Regions from separate parts of the Mesorhizobium sp. B263B2A genome, predicted to be linked through region 2. Evidence: riboswitches for the same ligand, from Rfam matches in the RefSeq annotation. Region 2 holds a riboswitch; each other region holds the start of a gene.

Region 1 (7,721 bases), on a different contig from region 2:
TTCCACGGTCCACGACCGGTTGCCGAGTCGCTGCTGGAGCGTGCCTAGCTGGTTGAACGTCTGCAGCGCACCCGCATAGGCCTCGTACAGCGGTGCGCCGGCCTGATAGAGCGGCGTTCCGGGTCCACCGCCATCGATCAGGGCGGAACGCAGATACCAGTCGCCGTCGCCGGGTGTGCTCGTGCCGCCCTGGTAGAGCCGGTAGGCATAGGCGCCGCCGACCACCGCCTGATCGCCTTCGAAGGTGTAGTTGCCCTTTAGCGAGAAGCTGCCATTCGAGACGCCGCCGACATCGACGATCTTGATGCCTTCGACCGTCTGCGCCCCGCCGCCGCCGAGATTGACGACCTGGAGCGTGCCCGTGCCTGACGTACCCCCGGCGATAACCATCATGTTGGTTTGTGAGTTGTCTGCACCCAGGGCGGTGCCGATGAGAATATTGCCCCCATTGCCGACATAGTCGCCGCTGACGGTCAGCTTGCTTCCAAGACTGCCGGCAATGCCCACCGTTCCGGCGTTGGTCAGCCCTGCGGTCGTCTGCGAGGTGCCGGCGAGATCGAGCGTCGCGCCCGAGGCGACCGAGAACTGCGAAGCGGAACTGAACGCGTTGGCCGCGCCCGCGGCGAGCGTGCCGCCATTGACCAAAGTGGCGCCGGCGAAAGCCGAGTTGTCCGAGGTCAGAACCACTGTTCCCAAGCCGTCCTTGACGAAATTTCCGGCGCCCGAGAGCGCGCCGGCATAGCTCGCATTGGCGGTCTGGTCGAAGGTGAACGAGGCGCCGGCGCCGATCGAGACATCGCCGCCGAAGCGCTCGGCCGCCGCGACGAGGCCGCCTTGGTCGATGGTCCAGTCCAGCAGCGACGTGCCTGAAAGGGTCAGCGTGCCGGCACCATCCTTCACCATCGCGCCGGTGCCGGAGATATCGCCGGCAAAGCTGGCGTCCATCGACTGGTCGAAGACGACCGTGCCGGCATTGCCGATGTCGCCCCGGATCGAGGCTGCATTGCCGACAAGCGTGCCGGCATTGACGATGTTGCCGCCCGTGTAGCTGTTGGATAAGTTGATGACATTGAGGGTACCCAAGCCGTGCTTGACCAGCGTGCCGGCGCCGGTCACCTGCCCGGTAAGGTCCAGTTGCGTGCCTCCGGCCGTTTCAAAGCCGCCATTGCCATTGAGCTGGACATTGCGGGCAGTGGAAAAGCTGGCGGTCGTGCGCAACGTGCCGCCGCCGAAACTGAGATTGCCCGAAGTCGCGCCGAGATTGCCGTCGGCGGCCACTTGAAGTGTCCCGGCGTTGATCACCGTGCCGCCGCTATAGGTGTTGGCGCCGGTCAGGATCGTCGTTCCGCTGCCGATCTGGCTGACCGAGCCAGTGCCGCTGATAACGCCGCCATAGGTCAGCGCATCGCTGCGGTTGAAGGCGAGCATGCCGGCGTTGGTGACGTCGCCGATGATCGAGCCGCTGGTGCCACCATTTCCCAGTTGCAGCGTGCCTTGCTGGATATCCCAGTTGGTGGTCGCCGTGTTGTCGGCCGTCAGTGCCCAGGTGCCGCTGCCGGTCTTCTCGAAAATATCGAAGTTGCGATACTGCCCGGCGGCGCCAATCGAACCATCCAGGACAGAGAAGCCGGTTCCGTTGAGCCGGAGGCGGTCGGTGGTCGCCGTGGCGTTCGCCACCACATTGCCGAAAATCTGCGAGCCGTCCTGGAGCTCGAGGTTGATTACGCCCGTCGTCGGCGTGACGCTCGAAATCCAGCCGATTGCGTTAGCGCCGGCACCGGCCCGGATCACGCCGCTGTTGACAATATCGAGTGAGACGGTAGCGCCGTTGGCTGCGATAGCGCCCCCACCCGGGCCACCGCTTTCGATGGTGCCGGTGTTGATGATCTGACCGGCGCCATTTCGAACGTAGACGCCAATGCCGCCGTTGCCGCTCGTAGCCGGCCCACCGCGGATGGTGCCGTGATTGGTCAAGCTCGCGACAGCGCCCGGGCCGCCGAAATCGACGCCCGAACCGCCGGATCCTGAAGGCCCGGTTCCGCCTTGAACCAAGCCCATATTGATCACCGCGGCCCCAGTCCGGATCTGCAGGCCCGCTGATGAAGTGCCGCCATCCGAGCCCTTGAACGTGCCCATCAGCGTCCGCACGGCGCCAGCGCCGGAAATTGCGACGCCGCTGCCCGGTGCGCCAAAGAGGGTGAAACCTTGCGTGTCGATCGTCAGCGGCTTAGTCGACGTCGGAAGGCTGGTGGACGACACGGTGAAGCTGCCGGTCAACGTGATCGTCGCGTTAGGATCAGGATCGGCATTCGCGGCGGTAATCGCGGCGCGAAGCGAGCCATCGCTGTTGGCGACGTAGTTGCCCGCGATCGCCTGGCGCGGCGCCACCCCGGCAACGACCAGCACTGCCAGGGAAGCCCCCGCCAAAAACCGGCCGCGCGCTGCAGTCAAAACCCCGCCGCGCGCGTGAACCCGTCCCACCATGCCTTCGCCCCTAATTCCAGATGCCCGAACGCAGCATGAATGCTACCGCCCGGCAATCCATCTATAGTCCAGAGGACTACCAAAACGCTAAGAATGTTGTGCAACTGCAACTATATAGCGGTGAGGACAAAATTTATATTTGTAGTATCTAAATTAGCCCATAAAACTATACAGGGGGGCGGGCCTGCGGTGGCATTGATCGAGGGATCGCTTGGCCGGCCCTCTCTGCCGGCAGACGTCTCGGCTTTCCAGACAATAGGGGTTGACATTATCCGCAAATGTCGCTTCACACGTAATGTTATTACATTAATAAATAGCATCGCAAAAACCGTTGCGGTGCGATCGATGGAAATCTACGGTGGGTGCGTGATGGTCCCCGCGCCGAAAGGCAAGGGGTGAAAAGGGAACACGGTGAGATCCCCGGAAAGGGGTCGAGACCGTGGCTGCCCCCGCAACTGTAAGCGGTGAGCAAGATCCGAAATGCCACTGGCCGGCAAGGCTGGGAAGGCAGGATCGAGCCGAGACCCGCGAGCCAGGAGACCTGCCATTACGGAGTTGACCGGACGGGGTGTGCCGGGAGGAGACGTGGACGTCGGTCTTGTCGGCCGGCTCGCCAACATCCTTCCGTCGCCAGTTTTGGAAAGTGACGGAAAGTTGGACGGCGCCATCGATCCCATTCATCTCATTCACCGCATCATCGTGTGCACGCTTTGCCGCGACGTCCCGAGTGGGATCAGGTCGGGCGAAAGCTTGTACATCCTGCGCTCCCGGCTCTCGGCCCCTGCGGTGGCGCAAGGCTTCACGGTCGAGGGCGTCGAGTGCATGGCGGGCTGCGCGCGGCCGCTGACGGTGGCCTTCCAGGCGCCGGGCAAGGCCGCTTATCTGTTCGGGTCGATCGATGCGCAAGCCGATGCCGGCGATCTCGCGCAGTTCGCCAGCCTCTATGCCTCGCTCGCCGACGGCTGGTGCAACTCCGGGCAACGTCCGCCGCGACTGGCCGGCAAGACCGTGGCCCGCATCCCGGGCACGCCTGCGGAGGGAAACCGATGACGCCGCTTCTCGAAGCGCGCGATCTGGGCGCGACGGCGAACGGCCGGGACCTGGTCCTGTCGGTCAGCCTGTCGGTGGCATCGGGCGATCGGCTCGCCATCATCGGCCCCAACGGCGCCGGCAAGACCACGCTGCTGCGCATGCTGTCGGGCATGCTCAGGCCCAGTTCCGGGGAGGTGAAGCTTGGCGGCCGGCGCCTGGACAGGATTTCGGCCGCCGAGCGCGCGCTGCACATCGCCGTCGTCGGCCAGACCGACCAGCCGGATCCGCGGCTCGCGGTAATCGACTATGTCGAACTTGGCCGCGTCCCGCATGCCGGCTTGAGGCGCAGGAGCGAGGAACGCGACATCGTCGTTGACGCGCTGCGCCGGACCGGCCTGTTGCCGCTGCTTGGCCGCACCATCGGCTCGCTGTCGGGCGGCGAGCGCCAACGCTCCCAGCTTGCCCGCGCCGTCGCACAGCAACCGAAGGTGTTGTTCCTCGACGAGCCGACCAACCATCTCGATCCGCGCGCCCGTGGCGAATTGCTCGAACTCGTCGCCGGCTTCGGCATGACGGTGATCGCGGTGCTGCACGATCTGGCGTTGGTGGCACCCTTCGCCACCAGGGTCGCGGTGATGAACGAAGCCCGGCTGCATGCGCTGGCGGCACCGCGCGAAGCACTCACCCAACAGCTGATCCGCGAGATCTTCGGCGTCGATGTGTTTCGCCTGCGCCATCCGACCGAAGACCGGGAACTGACGGTGTTCGACGTTCCGAACCGCGCCGCGCCGTCTTCCTGATCGAAGACCATTCCTCATCCGACACTGTTCAGCCAAGGAGCAAAATCCGTGAAACGTCTCGCTATGTCGCTCTTCTTCTCGCTGCTGGCCTCGACGGCCTTCGCCTTTCCCGTCACCGTCGACAGCTGCGGCAAGCCGCTGACCTTCGACGCGCCGCCCAAGCGCGCCGTCATCCAGGATCTCAACATGGCCGAGATGGCCTTCGCGCTGAAGCTGCAGCCGTCGATCGTCGGCCTGACCGGCATCACCGGATGGTACAAGGTCGGTCCCGAATTCAAGGCCGAGCAGGGCTCCATCCCGGAACTGGCGCCAAAATACCCGACGCTCGAAAACCTGGTCGCCGCCGAGCCCGATTTCTTTTTTGCCGGCTGGTACTACGGCATGAAGCCGGGTGGCGAGGTGACGCCCGACACGCTGGCTCCGCACGGCATCAAGACGCTTGTGCTGACCGAAAGCTGCGTCCATCTCGACAAGAGCAGGTCCGCCGCCTCGATGGACCTGCTCTATGGCGACGTCGAAAAGCTGGGCAAGATCTTCGGCAAGGAAGCCGACGCGGAAAAGCTCGTCTCCGGCTGGAAGGCACAACTGGCCGATATCACCGCGAAAGTCGGCAGCGCCAAGGGAACGCGGGTGTTCCTCTACGATTCCGGCGAGGACAAGCCGTTCACCGCCGGGAAATTCGCCATCCCCAGCGCCATGATCACGGCGGCCGGCGGCGACAACATCATGGCCGACATGGACACCAGCTGGGGCAACACGGACTGGGAAACGGTGGCGTCGCGCAACCCGCAATTCCTCATCCTGCTCGACTACCAGGATGGCGGCGGCTACAGGAAGCTGCTCGATTTCCTTAAAGAACACCCGGCGATGAAGGAGACGGACGCGGTCAAAAACGAGCGCTTCGTGGCGCTGCGCTATGCCGAACTGACGCCCGGACCGGCAAACATCGAGGCGATCGGCAAGATCGCCAGGGCGATGCATCCGGAAGCGTTCTGATGCATCTTGCGCTTACGCATAAATCCGGCGCGCTTTCGGGGCACAAGGCATTCACGCTGGCCATGGCGGCGGGCGCGGTGGCGATGGCGGCCCTGGTGCTGCTGTCGATCGCCTATGGGTCGACGCTGATACCGATGAGGGATGTCATTGCCGCACTTGGCCATGCCATCGGGCTGGAGGAACATTCGGTATCGGGCCCGATCGGCAAGATCGTCGTCGATCTCAGGTTGCCGCGTACGATCCTGGCGATCTGTGTCGGCGGGGGCCTGGGCATCGTCGGTGCGCTTTTGCAGACGGTGACTCGCAACGATCTAGCCGATCCTTTCCTGTTCGGCCTGTCGTCGGGAGCCGCGGCAGGCGCGGTTTCCGTCATCACCGTCTTTGGCGACAGTTTCGGCACCTGGACCTTGCCGGTCGCGGCTTTCACCGGCGGCATACTGGCGGCCTGCATCGTCCTGCTGCTGGTCACGCGGGTGCGGGGGCAAGGCCCGGAACGGCTGATCCTCGCCGGCCTTGCCGTCTCCTTCATGTTCACGGCATTGACCAACTATTTGGTCTTTGCCGGAGACCAGCGCGCGGCCCATTCGGTGCTGTTCTGGACGATGGGCGGGCTTGGACTGGCGCGCTGGGACAATGTCTGGCTGGCTGCGGTGGGCGCCGGCACGATTGCGGTTTACGGGCTCTGGAACCATCGCCGGTTGGACGCTTTCCTGGCCGGTGAAAGTGCCGCCGAGAGCCTTGGCGTGCCGGTGGCGCGGATGCGCCGGGCGACATTTCTCGTCGCCGCCTTCTCGACGGCAATCCTGGTCTCCGTCGCCGGCGTCATCGGCTTTGTCGGGTTGATGATCCCGCATCTGTCGCGCCCGCTGGCCGGTCCCTTGCATCTGCGCCTGATCGCGAGCTGCGCGCTATTCGGGGCGGTGCTCTTGCTGGCAAGCGATCTCCTGGCCCGGACATTGCTGCCGCCGCAGGAACTGCCCATCGGCATCATCACCAGCTCGCTTGGCGCCTTCTTCGTCGTCACCATGGTCGTCCGGAACCGCGTGTGAAGGCAGCGTGTCCTGCTCAGTTCGGCTGTTTCCGGGGTCGCGTCGTTCACCTGGTGCTCGCGGCGCTGGTCCTGCCGCCCTAGGCGAAAGATAGGCCCGCTGCGGGAGCAACGGGCCATCAACTTGGGCCGCGGCGAATTGCCCGATCGCACGTCGGCATTGGGCAGTGGGCCTAGTGGCCCCTATCACCCGGCTTGTGGCCCGCGTCGCGCGTGTCAGCCATGGTCAGACTTGCCGTGATTCCGACGGCGGTGGAGCAGAGGACGACGATAGCCAGAACCCTGAATATTGCGCGTAGCATCTTACCCTCCTGTTCGCCGAAACCGGCCAATCCAGCGTCGGGAACGCCTGAATTATACTGCCTTTCTCAAGGGGAGTGACGACGCCCGGATACCGCAATCGGCCAGCCTGGCATGTCCTTTCGACGGAGTACGACGGCGCTTGCTGGGCAGCCGTGCCCGTCAGGATGGCGATTGCACCGGTCCCGCGCCGCTGCTGGCAGGCGAACTCCTGGCCCGGACTTTGCTGCCGCCGCAAGAACTGCCCATCGCAATCATCACCAGTTCGCTCGGCGCCTTCTTCGTCGTCGTCCGAAACCGCCTGTGAAAGCAGCAGGTTCTGGGCCCAGTTCGGCTGTTTCCGGAGGCGCCTCGTTCACCTGGCGCTAACCATGATCGCGTCGCACGACTGCCATGCACATTTGCCGGCTTTCAACTGCAATGTGGCGCTTGAATGGTAAGCACGCTTATTATATATACCGCTCATGGTTTCAGATGGCTTGGACAGATTGGGATTTTTGATCCACGACGTGCAGCGCTTGATGCGCAAGCGTTTCGAAACGCGCGCCAGCGGCCTTGGCCTGTCCTCGGCGCAATGGCGGCTGATGGTGCGCGTCGCCAAGGAAGCGGGCATCACGCAGGCGCGGCTCGCCGAACTGCTCGAGATCGAGCCGATCAGCGTTTCACGCCTTGTCGACCGGATGGAGGAGGGCGGCTGGATCGAACGCCGCGCCGACGCCGCCGATCGCCGCGTGCGCATGATTTTCCCGACCGCCAAGGCGAGTGCCGCCTATGCGGAGGTCAAGAGCCTGGCTGGCGAAGTCTATGAAGAATCGCTCGTCGGCGTTTCGCCGGAGGATCGTCGCGTCCTGATCAGGGCGCTCGACGCAATGGCACAGAATCTCGGCGACGGCGATTCGCCGTCCGACGAAAAGGTCAAGAATACAGAAGGCGCAGCAGCATGAATGCCGTAGCGAAGATAGACGAGAACGAGAGCACTCCCAAGGTGGAGATGGAAGCGCCGGCCAAGCCGGCCGCCACGCCCGTCGCGGCGGCCCCGGTGGTGCCGGAGCCGGCCCCGG
Region 2 (7,721 bases):
TCCGATGGCATCGTCGCCCCCGCCTTCTGGACCGGTGTCGGCGGACTCGCCGGCGGCGCCGCCTACAAGGCCGCCAATACCGCCGATTCGATGATTGGCCACCGCACCCCGCGCCACGAAGCCTTCGGCTGGGCGGCGGCGCGCTTCGACGACTGGATCAACTTGCCGGCGTCGCGGCTGACCGCTCTGCTGATCGTGCTGGCGGCTTTCCTGGTCAAGGAAGCCGATCCGAACAATGCCTGGCAAGCAGTGCGGCGCGATGCGAAAAAGCACCGCTCGCCCAATGCCGGCTGGCCGGAAGCGGCTATGGCCGGCGCGCTTGGTCTGGCACTCGCGGGACCGCGCAGCTATGGCGGCGTGCTGGTCGACGATGTCTTCATGGGAGAAGGCGGCCGCCGCGAAGCCGACAGCCTCGACATCAGGCGGGCGCTGAAACTCTACCGCGTCGCCGATTATCTGCTGATCGGGCTGTTCGGGTCGGTCGCGGCGATCGCAATTGTGGCGTGATCTCACCCTCCCCCTTGTGGGGAGGGTAAGGAACATCAGAACTCGATCCCCTGCTGCGCCTTCACACCTGCCGAAAAATGGTGCTTGGTCACGCCCATCTCGGTGACGAGGTCGGCTTCTTCGACAAGCGCCGGCTTGGCGTTACGGCCGGTGACGACGACATGCAGGCCCTCGCGACGAGCTTTCAGCGCGGCAACCACCTTGCCGAGATCGAGATAGTCGTAGCGCAGCGCGATATTGAGTTCGTCGAGCACGACGAGGCTGATCGACGGATCGGCGATCAACTCCAGCGCCTTGGCCCAGGCAGCTTCGGCCGCGGCGATGTCGCGCTTCAGATCCTGTGTCTCCCAGGTGAACCCTTCACCCATCGCATGCCAGACGACACGATCGCCGAAAGCGGCGAAAGCGTCTTTCTCGCCGGTGTGCCATTTGCCCTTGATGAACTGGACGACGCCGACCCGCTTGCCATAGCCAAGCATCCGCAGCGCCAGGCCGAAAGCGGCCGTGGTCTTGCCCTTGCCAGGTCCGGTGTTGACGATCAGCAGGCCCTTCTCGACCGTCTTGCTTGCCACCTCGGCGTCCTGCACCGCCTTGCGCTTGGCCATCTTGGCGCGGTGGCGCTCTTCATTCTTGTCGTCGATGTCGGTCATCTCACTTCACCTTGAGCGGCAGCCCGGCCACCATCAAAAGCACCGTATCGGAAATCGCCGCGACCTGCTGGTTGAGCCGGCCGGCGGCATCGCGGAACCGACGTGCCAGGGCATTGTCCGGCACGATGCCTTGCCCGACTTCGTTGGACACCACGAACCAGGACCCGCGCGGTCGCAACAGCACGTCAGTCAGCCGCCGGCATTCCTGCTCGATATCGTGTTCGGCCAGCATGTGATTGGTCAGCCACAGAGTGAGGCAGTCGACAAGCACCGGCTGATTGTCCGGCAGGGCCTCGAGCGCGCCGGCGAGGTCCAGCGGCGCATCGATGGTCGACCAGCCCTCGCCGCGCCGCGTCCGGTGCAGCGCGATGCGCTCACGCATCTCGTCGTCATAGGCTTCAGCCGTGGCGATATAGGTCCATGGCGAGGGCAATGCCGTCGCCAGGATTTCGGCGTGGGGGGGGGGGGGGGGGGGGGGGGGGGGGGGGGCGCGCTCTTGCCGGAGCGCCCGCCGCCAATGATGAAAGTCAGCTTGCCTTGATCAGGCAAAGCTGTCGCGCAGGCTGGTCGCGGTGCCGGTGAAGCGGCCGCGCACCACGCCGACGACCGCGCCGAGCACCAGCCAGAACACCAGATTGGTTACGGTCACCGCCACCACGAACTGATGATGCAGGCCTTCCGGGATCGGCGTCTCGAAACTGTCGGGCTGCGGCGCGCCGACAATATGCGGGGCGACGATCAAAGCCACGCCGAGGATCGCGAGCGGCAGCGATTTGCGGAAGGCGATCAGCCCAAGACCGATCGCCGTGGCCGCCACCGTCGAGACCCACCAAATCTGGCGCGGCAGCAACTCGGCCGCCGGCATCGCCGGCAGTTCCGGCGGCAGGCCGAGGCCAGGCGCCAGCGTGAACACGGCAAAACCTGCCAGGCCCCAGAACACGCCCTGGCGCCAATTGCCGATGCCGCCGGCGAATTCCGAGACCGCGACCAGGACCAGCGCGAAGCCGATGCCGGTGACGATGTTGGCAAGCACGCTGAAGCCGAAACGCTCGAAACCATCGGCCGGCGTCCAGCCTTCGTCCTCCGCCGCCGGAGCAGCGGTTTCTGCCGGCGCCGGTGCGGCGGTGCTCATGGCATTGGCATCCGCGGCAGTGGGTGCGGCATGGTCATGATGGTGGCCGCCACCGGCCTGCTCGTAGACTTCGGCCTTGAGGATAAGCGGCACGGTGGCATAGGCCTGCATGCAGGCGAGAACGACGCCGGCCACGAGCCCTGCGATCGCCGCGATGAACACGACGTTGCGAAACAGGTTCATGATGTCAAATCCTCGTCAGTGGCAGGGAAACGCCATCGAATGACGATAGTCGTGGGCGGCATTGTGGACCGCATCGATATGCGAGAAGCCGACAAAGCCGACAACGAAGATGCCGAGCAGCGCGGCGAGCGCGAGCTGCATGAAGCGCGACTGCGAGGAGACCGAGGTGCCGAGGGAGACGGAAGCGGTATTCATGTCTTGTCCTTTCACCCTCCACCCGAGGGCATCGAAGTCAGTTTCCTGTCGCCGGCAGGTCTCCTGGCTCGCGGATAAGCGCCCTTCTCCACCTTCCCGAAGAAAAATCTTCAGTGGCATATGGAGAGGACTACCGCACACAGTTGCGGGGGCAGCCACGGCATTGGGCAACGATTGAGCCCGCACCGCATTCCCTCTTGGCTCCAAAACGGAACCGACGACAGCGGGACTATACGGAAAATCATGACACGCGGCAAACCAAATTCCGCCGGCAACCAGCGCGATTGCGCCATGCCGGCGACATCGGCGGTTCTCGGCACCACAATTGACAATTATGCTGGCCGGGTATCGGCTGGCCATTTCACAGGAAGCCAGCCATGCAGCCTCCAGCCCTGCAGCCACCAGTCCTGCAGCCCAATGCCAGCGAGCGCGATCGCTACAACGGCCTGACCCGGGCTGAAGCGACGTTGCCGTCATCGGCCTATTGGGACGGCGAGAGCTATCGGCGCGACCTCGATGCGATCTGGTATCGAAGCTGGCTGCTCGTCGGCCGCGAGGCCGATCTTGCCCAACCGCTGGCGTTCCGCACTTTCCGCGTCGGCACGCAGGAAATCGTCGTGCTGCGCGACGAGACCGGCGAACTGCGCGCCTTCCACAACACCTGCCGGCATCGCGGCTCGCAGCTTTGCCAGGAAAGCGAAGGCCGGCTGAAGGCGCGGCTCATCACCTGCCCCTATCACGCCTGGTCGTATTCGCTGCGCGGCGACCTCGTGCGCGTGCCGTCGAAATCGCTGCCCGAAGGCTTCGACAAGGCCGACCATCCGCTCTATCGCGTCGCACTGTCGGTATGGCGCGGCTTCGTGTTCGTCAATTTGCAGGAGGACGCGAATTTGCAGGAGGACGCCGCCGGCTCGGCGCAGGCCTCCTTCGATCCCGCCTCCGGCGATCTCGGCAATTGGCCGCTGGAAACGCTGGTATCAGGCCATGTGCTGCGCAAGGTGATGAACTGCAACTGGAAGATTTTTTGGGAAAACTTCAACGAATGCCTGCACTGCCCCGGCGTTCACAAGGACCTGTCGCGGCTGGTGCCGATCTATGGCCGCGGTCTGATGAGCCGGCATGACGACCCCGAATGGGTGCGCCACGCCGACAATGACGCGCCGGAATTTTCGGGTGGCCTGCGCGCCGGCGCCGAAACCTGGTCGCGCGACGGCAAGACCCATGCACCGGTCTTCGCGGGCTTGACGCCAGCCGAGCGCACCGCCGGCCAGACCTACGCCACCAGCATGCCCTCGATGTTCATCGTCGGTCATGTCGACTATGTCAGGACCGTGCGGCTGGTGCCGCTCGGCCCCGAACAGACCGGGCTGGTCGCGGAATGGCTGTTCGCGCCCGAAGCGCTCGATGCCCCGTCGGCCGACATCGACAACATCGTCGCCTTCGGCACGCAGGTGCTGGAGGAGGACGCGGCGATCTGCGAGGTCAACCAGAAGGGCCTGCGCTCCATGCGCCACAAAGCCGGCGTGCTGATGCCCGAGGAATATGATCTGCACCGCTTCCACAACTGGGTGCGCGAGCGCCACTCGGCGCTTTCGCCGTGACCGTCACAGTGACTTCGGCAGATACCGCCAGGTCACGAAGCCGCAAACCGCGGCCAGCAGGCTCAGCGTGACGAACACCGAGCCGAGCCCGAAGAAGATCAGCACCACGGAATAGACCAGCGGCGGCGTCAGCTCGGAAAAATCGAGATAGGTGCGGTAGACGGCTGCCATCTGCGCGCGCTCGTAGGAGCGTACCGAGCGCATGAAGGCCGTCGAGCCCAGCGCATCGAGCGCGATGGTGAAGAACGCGCCGCCAAGCAGGAAAGCGCCGGTCACCAGCGGAGCGGTCGCTCCCACCGTGCCCGCGGCCAGCAGCATCGCCGACATGGCGAAATAGGCAAACGTCATGGTGCGCCGGCCGCCAAAGCGTTTTCCAGCCTTGCCCCAGAAGATGGCCATGAACAACAGCGCGTTGCCGGCCGAGACGAGCAGGCCGCCGGCGATATCGCCCTGCCCGGTGATGACCATGAACAGTGGGCCGTACACGAAGAAGGTCGTCCAGAAGCAGGAGCGTCCGAAAGCGATCAGCCAGGCCAGCCTCAGCCTCGGCTGCGCGACGAAGCGGCCGATATTGGCGAGTGGGTTGACCGGTCGTGTCTTGCCCGGCTGGATCGACTGGTTGTCACCAAGCCGATAGAACCAGAACAGCGCCAGCAAGGCCACTGCGAACACCGCCACCGCACCATGCGCGGCCCAGATGCCGAAATGCGCGTAGAGGAAGATGCCGAGCGTCGGCCCGCCGGTCCAGGCAAACATCGACCACGCCATGCGAAGCGATTCGGCCTGCATGAAGTCGGTCTTGCGGATGTGGTCCATGATGTAGAGGTTGAGCGTGATCGACAGCGCGCTGGCGCCCATCACCCGGCACAGCATCCCCGCTACTTGTCCGGCAAGCGTGTGGGTGACGAAGAACAGCGAGCCGATGGCGAGCAGGCAAGCCCCTGCGGTATAGACCCAACGCCGCGCAAAGCGGCGGATCAGCATCGGCATGAACAAGGTCACCGACAGGCCGAGCAGCGCCACGATGGTGTAGAGGATCGAGACCATCTGCTCGTTGTGGAGGATTTCGTAGGCCTGGATCGGGATGACGCTCGACACCGTGGCGCGCGCGAAGGATTCGACCGCATAGAGCGAGGCGAAGGTGCGCGCGTCCGCGGCCTTGAGGGCCGGGAGCCAGATCGGATGGCGCACATGGGTCGACATTGCTTCCCCAAAGCAGAATCACCGGTGAAATCTGCCTTGGTCGTTTCCGGGCCATTAAGAGGAAACCGACGCGCAGGTGGCGAAAAGCGGGTTGGTCAAAGCCTTTCCGGCGCTGGCCCAAAGCGGCATCCGACGAGGCCTGCGCCCACGCGGCGCCGTGCCGAGGAACCCGGTCTTCTTCTGTCCCGGCCAACCGTGATAGTCCTCAAGGCGGGGCTGAATCAGATCGCGAGACCATGACCATTGAAACGCCGACCGCACCCATCCAGGATCAGCCCAAGCGCATCGTCGCCATAGACATCCTGCGCGGCATCGCGCTGCTCGCCATGGCGAGCTACCACTTCACCTGGGATCTGGAGTTCTTCGGCTACACCGACCCCGGCCTCACCGCCTTCGGCTGGTGGAAGATCTACGCCCGCTGCATCGCTTCGACCTTCCTGTTCCTGGTCGGCGTCAGCCTGTATCTCGCCCATGGCCGGCAAATCCGCTGGAACGGTTTCTGGAAGCGGTTCGCCATGGTTGCCGGCGCCGCGGTGGCCATCTCGGTCGTCACCCGCATCGCCACGCCGGACGGCTTCATCTTTTTCGGCATCCTGCACGAGATCGCGCTCGCCAGCTTGCTCGGCCTCGCCTTCCTGCGCCTGCCGGCGTTGCTGACCCTGCTTGTGGCGGCACTGGTTATCGCGGCGCCCGTCTATCAGCGCTTCGAGGCCCTGGATCATCCCTGGCTGTGGTGGATAGGCCTGTCGGCGATCAATCCTCGTTCCAACGACTATGTGCCGCTGTTTCCATGGTTCGGCGCGGTGCTTGTCGGCATCGGTGTCGCGAAACTTGCCTCCGCTTCCGGCATACGGGCGCGCCTGGCAAGCCTGGCGGCCGGCCGCTGGGCCAATCCGCTGGTCTTCATCGGCCGACACAGCCTCGCCTTCTACCTGATCCACCAGCCGCTGCTGATCGGTTGCGTCTGGCTGTTCTCGCAGGTGATGCCAGCCAAGGTCGAAACCCCTCAGGTGAATTTCCTGAAAACCTGCCAGATCTCGTGCGAACAGTCGCGCGACGCCAAGTTCTGTTCGAGCTATTGTAGCTGCATGCTCGACACGCTGGAGGGTGAATCCTCGCTTGATCGGCTCTACAACAACGATCAGACTGCGCAATGGCAGGCACATCTGGGCGATCTGGCCGGCACCTGCACGGCCCAGACCGACGACAAGATGACCGAGGGGGGACAGCAATGACCGACAGCCAACCGAAGCCAGGGGGGATACCGTGGCCGCCGGTGATCTACACCGCCGCCATCGCCATCAGCATCATCCTCGGCATGCTCTATCCCCTGCCCTGGATCGGCGACCTCCTGGGCGACATCCTGTTCGCCGCCGGCTGGGTGGCGCTGTTCGGCGTCGCGGCACTCTGGTTCACCGCGATCCGCACGATGGTCCGGGCCAAGACGACGCTCAATCCCAATGCGGTGCCCGACCATCTCGTCACGTCAGGCCCCTTCGGCATCACCCGCAACCCGATGTATCTGGCCAACACGCTGCTGTTGATCGGCGTCGCCTTCGTCACAGGCATCGTCTGGTTTCTGCCGATGGCGTTCATCGCGGCTTTCGCCACGCAGAAGGTCGCCATCGAGGGCGAGGAAAAGGTGCTGGCCGCGAAGTTCGGCAAGAAATACCGGGATTACGCAAAGAGAGTGCGACGCTGGATTTGAGCCGGGGCCTGTATTCCGCGGCGCACAGATTTTGACAGCTCTTGGCCGATGGGGCGGCATACCTCGGCGATTGGCCGAACGCCTATCCCGTCGTCATCCACGGGCGGAGCAAGGAGCGCAGCGACGCAGCGCAGACCCGAGGATGACGAAGTTCGAAACGCTCCGGCCAATCACGAACGTTTGTCGCTCAAACGCGCGATAGAATCTGGCCCCTCAGGTATTGACCCCAAGTTCCACCAGCCGCTCCACACAGGACTCCTCGGCCTGGTCGAGTTCGGCCAGCGTCTCCTCGAGATCGCGGCGCTTTTGCCGGAGATCCTCGCGCTTTTCCTCGATCCGCTTGATCATCAGCTTGAGTTGCCCGACCTCGCCGGGCGGCTCCTTGTACATCTGGATGATTTCGCGGATCTCGTTGATCGAGAAGCCGAGCCGTTTTCCCCGCATGATCTGCCGGATGAGGTGGCGGTCGGAGGGACGAAACAGCCGCGTGCGGCCACGCCGCACGGGCTGCACCAGCCCTTCGTCTTCATAGAAACGCAGTG
Region 3 (7,721 bases), on a different contig from region 2:
GATACCACCGAAACCCAGAACCCGTTCTGGGCGCCGAACGCATCCACCACCGCGCCGGCGGCGAACGACCCCAGCGCCATGCCGATGCCGATGCCTGTCATCACCCAGGTGATGCCCTCGGTCAGCATCGCTTCCGGCACATGCCGTTCGATCAGGCCGAACGCCGTGATGAAGGTCGGCGAGATCGCGACGCCGCTGATGAAGACGGTCAGCGCCAGCAGCGGCACGCTGTCGGCGGTGAGCGGCAGCAGCGTGCCGAGCGCGACCAGGGCGACCGCGATGGCAAGTTGGCGCTGCAGCGGCGCCTTGAGGTTGAGCGCGCCGACGACGATGCCCAGCGCGAACGATCCCAGTGCGTAGACACCGATGACGAGGCTCGCGGCACCCGGCTGGCCGAGTTCCTTGGTGATCGCCACCGTGCTCACTTCCGTTGTCGCAAACGTCGCGCCGATGAAGATCAGGGCGAAGGTGATGATCCGCACCGGCCGCAGGCGGATAGCCGAGCCGTTCGAGCCATGGTCCACCGGTCGCACTTTCGGCTCGGTCGACCGCTGCAGGATGAAGGCCATCGATCCGACGGCGAGAAACAAGGTGCTCGCCAGCATGCCGGCCTCGGGGAACAGGCCGGCACTGAGGCCCACCGACAGCGACGCTCCGGCGATATAGACCAGTTCGTCCGCCGCCGATTCGAAGGCGAAGGCGGTGTTCATCTGAGGCCGGCCCCGGAAAATCTCGGTCCAGCGCGCCCGTACCATTGCCGGCATGCTGGGCATGGCTGCCGCCAGCAGCGCGGACACGAACAGCGTCCACATAGGCCAGTCCTGATTGGCCGCTGCAATCAGCATGAGGAAAGCAAGCACGGAGATGATGGTGGTGGGCAGGACAATTGGGGTCTGGCCAAAGCGGTCCACCAGCCTTGATATTTGCGGCGCCAGGAAAGCGTTGGCCAGCGCGAATGTCGCCGAAACGGCGCCCGCCAGCCAGTACTCGCCGTGTGTCTGCGACAGCATCGCCACGATGCCGATCGGAGCCATGGCGATCGGCAAGCGCGCCATGAAGCCGGCAATTGCAAAGCCCTTGGCGCCAGGGGCGCGAAAGATTTCCGAATAGGGGTTCTGCATGATGCTGTTCCTCGACAAAGGACAATTCGACAATTACATACGACGCGTATGAGTGTTAGATAGACCATACGCCGCGTATGTCAATTGGCATACGAGACGTATGTAAATAGGGCCAGCCGGAATGCACAAACCACGCAAGGAGATGATCGCGCAGACGCGCGCCAAGCTGATCGCCGCGGCCCGCCAGGCCTTCGGCACCATCGGCTACGCCGAGGCGTCCATGGATGATTTCACCGCCTCGGCCGGGCTGACGCGCGGCGCTCTCTATCATCACTTCGGAGACAAGAAGGGGTTGCTGGAGGCGGTCATCGCCGAAATCGACGCAGAGATGGCGGCACGGGTGAATGAGGTCGCATCGAGAGCGCCGAACCGCTGGCAACACTTCGTCGACGAGTGCACAACCTATATCGAAATGGCGCTGGAGCCGGAAATCCAGCGTATCATGTTCCGCGACGGTCCGGCCGTGCTGGGCGATCCGGCACAATGGTCGAATGCCAATGCCTGCGTCGGCTCAATGACCGATCATCTTGCCGCGCTGCAGGGGGAGGGGGTGGTCGTCCCGAGCGTCGACCCCGAGACCGCCGCACGGCTGATCAACGGCGCCAGCAGCCAGGCGGCGCAGCGGATCGCCAATTCGAACGATCCCGAAGCGACATCGAGGAAGGTGGTGGCGGCGTTCAAGCAACTGCTCGAAGGCCTGCTCAGGAAACCGGGTTCGCAGCCGAACTGAAATCCCGTCCGCGGTCCGGCGACCCACCCACGATTGACAATCTTCGGGCTGAGCGCATCCTTCCAGCCATCTCTGAGGGGATTCGGGGCATGTGGGATTTCGATATCGGCAGGTCGGTGTCCATCATGATGCGGACCTGGCCCTTCATTGTCTTTCGCATGATCGTCTATTTCGGCATCACGCTGGCCTACATCATGGCGACCGGCACCGGCGCCTCGGTCGGCTATGGCGTCGGCCATATCTCCACAGATCCCGACGGGCCGATGTCCTTTGCCCTATGGGGCAGCGTGGTCGGCTTCGGCATCGTCTCGATCGCCGTCTACTGGATCCGCGAATACATCCTCTATGTCGTCAAGGCCGGCCATATCGCCGTCATGGTCCATCTGATCGACGGTCAGGACGTCCCCGGCGGCCAGGACCAGATCGCCTATGCCAGGCAAGTCGTGACCGAGCGGTTCGCCGAGGCCAACATCCTTTTCGTCGTCGACCAATTGGTCAAGGGCGGCATCCGCGCCATCACCGGCCTGCTTGGCGGCATTGCCGCCTTCCTGCCGATTCCGGGCCTGAGCGGCCTGGTCTCCTTCATCAACACGGTGATCCGCCTATCGCTGACCTATGTCGACGAGATCATCCTCGGCTACAATATCCGCATCAATTCGTCCTCGCCCTTCGAGACAGCGCGCCAAGGCGTGGTGCTCTACGCCCAGAACGGCAAGACCATGGTCAAGAACGCCGTCTGGCTGGCAGTCATCATGTGGGGCGTCTCTTTCGTCATCTTCTTGGCTATGCTGGCTCCTGCCGCCGCAATTCTCTTCATCATGCCGGGGCAACTGGCTGGTTGGGCCTTCGTGCTCGCCATCGTCTTTGCCTGGGCGTTCAAGGCGGCTTTCATCGAGCCCTTCGCCATCGCTTGCCTGATGCAGGTCTATTTCAAGACCATTGAGGGCCAGGTGCCCGATCCCGCCTGGGACGCTCGGCTCTCCGAGGCATCGTCGAAATTCAGGGAACTCAAGGACAAGGCGCTGGCCTCCTTCGGCGGCTCGCGCTGGGATACGGCGGGCGCGACACGCTGATCGGCCGGGCTTGCCGGCGCGGCATTGACGGCGTTGAGGCGTGCCACCGTCGATTTGAGCCGCACCTCGCCCTGACCGCAAAAAGTCTCGCTCATGATCAGTTCGGGCAGCGGCAGGCGTCGGCCCCAGCCATGCGTTTCGAGGTCCGGTTTGGACGCGAATTCGGAGACCCGGCCGACGCAGAGATAGGCGACCGGCGTCACGTGATCGGGAATGGACAATAGGCCCTTCAGCGCTTGCGCCTCGATGATGCTGACCCAGCCGACGCCAACGCCTTCGGCACGCGCGGCCAGCCAGAAATTCTGCACCGCGCAGACCGTGCTGTAGAGGTCCATTTCCGGATTGTGCCAGCGTCCCAGCGGCGAACCCTTCGACCGCTGCCGGTCGCAGGTGATGCAGATGTTGAGCGCGCTTTCGCAGATGCCTTCCAGCTTGAGCTTGCGGTAGAGCGCCTGCCTTTCCTGTTCGATGGCCGGAAGTTCCTGTTCGCGCGCGGCGAGGAACAGGTCGCGCACTTCCGCGCGCCGTGCGGCATCGCGGATGACGATGAAGTTCCACGGCTGCATGAAGCCGACCGACGGCGCGTGGTGGGCGGCAAGCAGCAGCCGCGCCAGCACCTCGTCGTCGAGCGCGTCGGGCAGGAAATGGCTGCGCACGTCACGCCGCGTGAACATGGCGCGGTAGACCGCGTCTCGCGCCATCTGGTCAAATCCGTCGCTACCAGGAGCGGTCATGTGTTCCGGCATCGCTTGTCCCTTGCGATTGCTATCGATGCCAGCCGCCTGACCATGCGGATGACGATGTCTGCCAGGCCGGTCTTCTGGCTTGGGATCAACCCGCGTCCGATGCCTTCCCGTCATCGACAGTGGCATTTACCGGCGCGGTCCCCCTCACAGCGTTGGGCACGCCACGGAATTCAACCGTGTTCCCGATTCTCCCGCTTGCGGCGGGCACCAGGCAGTGCCGGCGACCTTACGCCGAACCGCCCGGGGCGCCAATCCCCGCAGCGACGCCAATGGGCGCAGGCGTGATTTTCCCCAGCGATCGAGCCGCGATGCATGGCCATCGCGGCGCCGGGGCACTAGATAGGGAGCATGGCCACTCGTCTCTACACGCATCCGATCTTCCTCGAACACATCACGCCGCCTGGCCACCCCGAGCGGCCGGACCGCTTGCGCGCCATCGAGCGGGTGCTCGACGACGAGGCCTTCGCCGCACTCGATCGTGTCAAGGCGCCGGAAGGTGACGAGGCCACCATCCTCTACGCGCATCCCGCCGATTTCGTCGCCCGCGTGCGCGCCGCCATCCCTGACCAAGGCATCGCCCGCATCGATGCCGACACCACCGCCAGCCCGAAGAGCTGGCAAGCGGCGATCGCGGCGATCGGCGCCGCCAATGCGGCCGTCGACGATGTCTTTGAGGGCCGCGCCGATAATGTGTTCGTCGCAGCGCGGCCCCCTGGCCACCATGCCGAAAAAACCACGGCCATGGGCTTCTGCCTCTTCAACACGGCGGCCATCGCCGCGCGTTATGCGCAGAAGAAGCATGGCGTCGAACGCGTCGCGGTCGTCGACTGGGACGTGCATCACGGCAACGGCACGCAGGACATTTTCTGGGACGATCCTTCGGTGCTCTATTGCTCCACGCATCAGATGCCGCTCTACCCCGGCACCGGCGCGAAGGACGAGACCGGCGCCGGCAACATCGTCAACGCGCCGCTTGCGCCGCAGACCGGCAGTGAGGTATTTCGCGACGCCTTCCTGTCGCGCGTGCTGCCGGCGCTCGACAATTTCGCGCCGGATTTGATCATCATTTCCGCGGGCTTCGATGCGCACCACCGCGACCCGCTGGCCGAGATCAACCTGACCGAGGACGATTTCGATTGGGCGACCGGCCAGCTGATGCAGCGCGCCGCGCGCCACAGCCGCAACCGGCTCGTCAGCCTGCTCGAGGGCGGCTACGATCTGCAGGGATTGGCATTTTCGGTCGCCGCCCATGTCGGGCGACTGATGAAAGGATGAATGATGGCTGGTGAGACCAACGAAGACGTCAAGGCGATGAGCTTCGAACAGGCACTCGACGCGCTGGAGAAGATCGTCGATGATCTGGAGCGCGGCGACGTACCGCTCGACCAGTCGATCAAGATCTATGAGCGCGGCGAGGCGTTGAAGGTGCATTGCGACCGGCTGCTGAAGGCCGCCGAGGACAAGGTCGAGAAGATCAGGCTGTCGCGCGACGGCAAGCCAGTCGGGACGGAGCCGCTCGACGCGGACTAGAGCAATTCCAGGAAAAGTGTGAGACGGTTTTCCGTCCGGAATTGCGTTAAAACAAAGAGATAGGGTGAACCGCTCTTGGAGCGCGGTCTCACCGGTTTTTGGACACGATCATGACTGAGGATAGAGTTCGTCCCGATTGAAACGGCTCCAGGACAAGAGGAGATACGGAAGCGATGTGCAGAAACATCAAGACCCTGTTCAATTTTGATCCGCCGGCAACCAACGACGAAGTCCGCGACGCGGCACTTCAGTTCGTCCGCAAGCTGAGCGGGACGACGCGGCCCTCGAAGCAGAACCAGCATGCGTTCGACCATGCGGTCGAAGCCATAGCGGCATCGGCGCGCGAGCTTCTCGATTCGCTCGAAACCAACCAGCATCCGCGCAATCGCGAAGAGGTTGCGGCCAAACTGCGGGCAAAGGCGGCGATCCGCTTCGCCTGATGTGGCCAAGGCGGTCCTTGGCCGCTGACAAGGAGAGTTCATGAGCTTCTTCCCAGGGAAAGACCCTGAAGCCGGCGACGCCTTTGCCAGCGACCAGATCGAGCTGATGGTCATCCCGAACGCCAAGGACATTGGCGGCTTTGAAGTACGCCGCGCCTTGCCGACCGCCAAGCGGCGGCTGGTTGGTCCGTTCATCTTCTTCGACCGCATGGGTCCCGCCATCCTGCGCGCCGGCCAGGCGCTCGACGTCCGTCCGCATCCGCATATCGGCCTGTCGACGGTGACCTATCTGTTCGACGGCAAGATCCGGCATCGCGATTCCCTCGGCACCGAAATGGTGATCCAGCCCGGCGACGTGAACCTTATGACCGCCGGCCGCGGCATCGTGCACTCCGAGCGCACGCCGGAAGAACTGCGCGGCGCGCCGATGTCGATCTCTGGCCTGCAGACATGGCTGGCGCTGCCCGACGACAAGGAAGAGGTGGCGCCGGTGTTCGAGAACACCGCTGTCTTGCGGCTTCCCGACATCGACGCCGAAGGTGTCAGCGGCCGCATTGTCATCGGCGACTTCCAGGGACTGCGCTCCCCGGTGCGGACCGACTCCGAGACGCTCTACGCCGATCTCAGGCTAGCGCCGGGCGCCAGCGTGAAAATCCCGGCCGATGCGGAAGAACGCGCCGTCTATACGCTTGAAGGCGAGGTCTCGATTTCAGGCGACGTCTTCCCGGCCGAACGGCTGCTGGTGTTCCGGCCCGGTGACGAGATCATCGTATCGTCCCAAACCGGTGCGCATTTCATGCTGTTCGGCGGCGCCTCGCTCGGTTCTAAGCGGTATATCTGGTGGAATTTCGTTTCGTCGTCCAAGGAGCGCATCGAACAGGCCAAGCAGGAATGGAAGACGGGCCGCTTCGATATCGTTCCAGGAGATGAGGAAGAGTTTATTCCGTTGCCGGAAGGCTGAAGAGGATCGGCGAGGGGCCTGATTGATCCGCGTCGCTGACACGCATTTACTTTCGCCGGCCGGCGGCCTATCCCGCCGTTGAACAGAAAGTCCGAGCACCCGTGAACGCAACGCCGCAGACGCCGCTTCTCGACAAGGTCCGCATTCCGGCGGATCTGCGCGCGCTTGCCGAGAGCGAGCTGCCTCAGCTTGCGTCCGAGCTTCGCCTCGAACTGATCGACGCCGTGTCTCGCACCGGCGGCCACCTGGGTGCCGGCCTCGGCGTGGTCGAACTGACGGTGGCGCTGCACTATGTCTTCGACACGCCGGATGACCGGCTGATCTGGGATGTCGGCCACCAGGCCTATCCGCACAAGATCCTGACCGGCCGCCGCGACCGTATCCGCACACTGCGCCAGGAAGGCGGCCTGTCCGGCTTCACCCGCCGCGCCGAGAGCGAATACGATCCCTTCGGCGCCGCCCACTCCTCGACATCGATATCGGCTGGCCTCGGCATGGCCGCCGCGCGCGACCTCTCCGGCGGCCGCAACAATGTCATCGCCGTCATCGGCGACGGCGCCATGTCGGCCGGCATGGCCTATGAGGCGATGAACAATGCCGGCGCGCTCGATGCCAGGCTCATCGTCATCCTCAACGACAACGACATGTCGATCGCCCCGCCGACCGGCGCCATGAGCGCCTATCTGGCGCGGCTTGCCTCGGGCAAGGCCTATGCCGGCCTGCGCGACTTCGGCAAGAAGCTGACCTCCTACCTTGGCAAGCGCGCCGACCGCGCGATCACACGGGCGGTCGAACATGCGCGCGGCTACGTCACCGGCGGCACGCTGTTCGAGGAGCTCGGCTTCTATCACATCGGCCCGATCGACGGGCACAATCTGGAGCATCTGATCCCGGTCCTGAAGAACGTCCGCGACAATGGCGAAGGCCCGGTGCTGATCCATGTCGTCACCCAGAAGGGCAAGGGCTATGCGCCGGCCGAAGCCGCCGCCGACAAATATCACGGCGTCAACAAGTTCGACGTCATCACCGGCACGCAGGCCAAGGCGCCGGCCAACGCGCCGGCCTACACCAAGGTGTTCGCCGAAAGCCTGATCCAGGAGGCCCGCGAGGACGACCGCAT

Evidence for each region. Region 2 has a riboswitch for cobalamin ahead of LB568_RS18685 (CbtB domain-containing protein). Riboswitches for the same ligand answer to the same signal wherever they lie in the genome.
Region 1: linked by a shared signal. The riboswitch ahead of LB568_RS22010 (DUF1636 family protein) and the one ahead of LB568_RS18685 (CbtB domain-containing protein) in region 2 are both predicted to bind cobalamin.
Region 3: linked by a shared signal. The riboswitch ahead of bluB (5,6-dimethylbenzimidazole synthase) and the one ahead of LB568_RS18685 (CbtB domain-containing protein) in region 2 are both predicted to bind cobalamin.

The regions. Positions count from the first base shown of each region.
Region 1 is NZ_JAIUIU010000015.1:48,269-55,989, forward strand. It holds gene LB568_RS22005 (autotransporter outer membrane beta-barrel domain-containing protein) at 1-2,484, opposite strand, end outside; cobalamin riboswitch at 2,838-3,048, shown strand; gene LB568_RS22010 (DUF1636 family protein) at 3,070-3,534, shown strand; gene LB568_RS22015 (ABC transporter ATP-binding protein) at 3,531-4,316, shown strand; gene LB568_RS22020 (ABC transporter substrate-binding protein) at 4,365-5,312, shown strand; gene LB568_RS22025 (FecCD family ABC transporter permease) at 5,312-6,361, shown strand; partial or broken gene LB568_RS22030 (iron ABC transporter permease) at 6,842-6,967, shown strand; gene LB568_RS22035 (MarR family winged helix-turn-helix transcriptional regulator) at 7,125-7,604, shown strand; gene LB568_RS22040 (HlyD family secretion protein) at 7,601-7,721, shown strand, end outside.
Region 2 is NZ_JAIUIU010000011.1:113,537-121,257, reverse strand. It holds gene cbiB (adenosylcobinamide-phosphate synthase CbiB) at 1-507, shown strand, start outside; gene cobO (cob(I)yrinic acid a,c-diamide adenosyltransferase) at 543-1,157, opposite strand; partial or broken gene cobU (bifunctional adenosylcobinamide kinase/adenosylcobinamide-phosphate guanylyltransferase) at 1,159-1,706, opposite strand; gene LB568_RS18690 (CbtA family protein) at 1,699-2,472, opposite strand; gene LB568_RS18685 (CbtB domain-containing protein) at 2,488-2,667, opposite strand; cobalamin riboswitch at 2,703-2,901, opposite strand; gene LB568_RS18680 (aromatic ring-hydroxylating oxygenase subunit alpha) at 3,045-4,268, shown strand; gene LB568_RS18675 (MFS transporter) at 4,272-5,471, opposite strand; gene LB568_RS18670 (heparan-alpha-glucosaminide N-acetyltransferase) at 5,708-6,706, shown strand; gene LB568_RS18665 (methyltransferase family protein) at 6,703-7,179, shown strand; gene LB568_RS18660 (MerR family transcriptional regulator) at 7,393-7,721, opposite strand, start outside.
Region 3 is NZ_JAIUIU010000001.1:667,536-675,256, reverse strand. It holds gene LB568_RS03260 (MFS transporter) at 1-1,121, opposite strand, end outside; gene LB568_RS03255 (TetR/AcrR family transcriptional regulator) at 1,243-1,851, shown strand; gene LB568_RS03250 (hypothetical protein) at 1,941-2,924, shown strand; partial or broken gene bluB (5,6-dimethylbenzimidazole synthase) at 3,011-3,670, opposite strand; cobalamin riboswitch at 3,717-3,897, opposite strand; gene LB568_RS03240 (histone deacetylase family protein) at 4,019-4,945, shown strand; gene LB568_RS03235 (exodeoxyribonuclease VII small subunit) at 4,949-5,200, shown strand; gene LB568_RS03230 (DUF2277 domain-containing protein) at 5,374-5,640, shown strand; gene LB568_RS03225 (pirin family protein) at 5,681-6,601, shown strand; gene dxs (1-deoxy-D-xylulose-5-phosphate synthase) at 6,703-7,721, shown strand, end outside.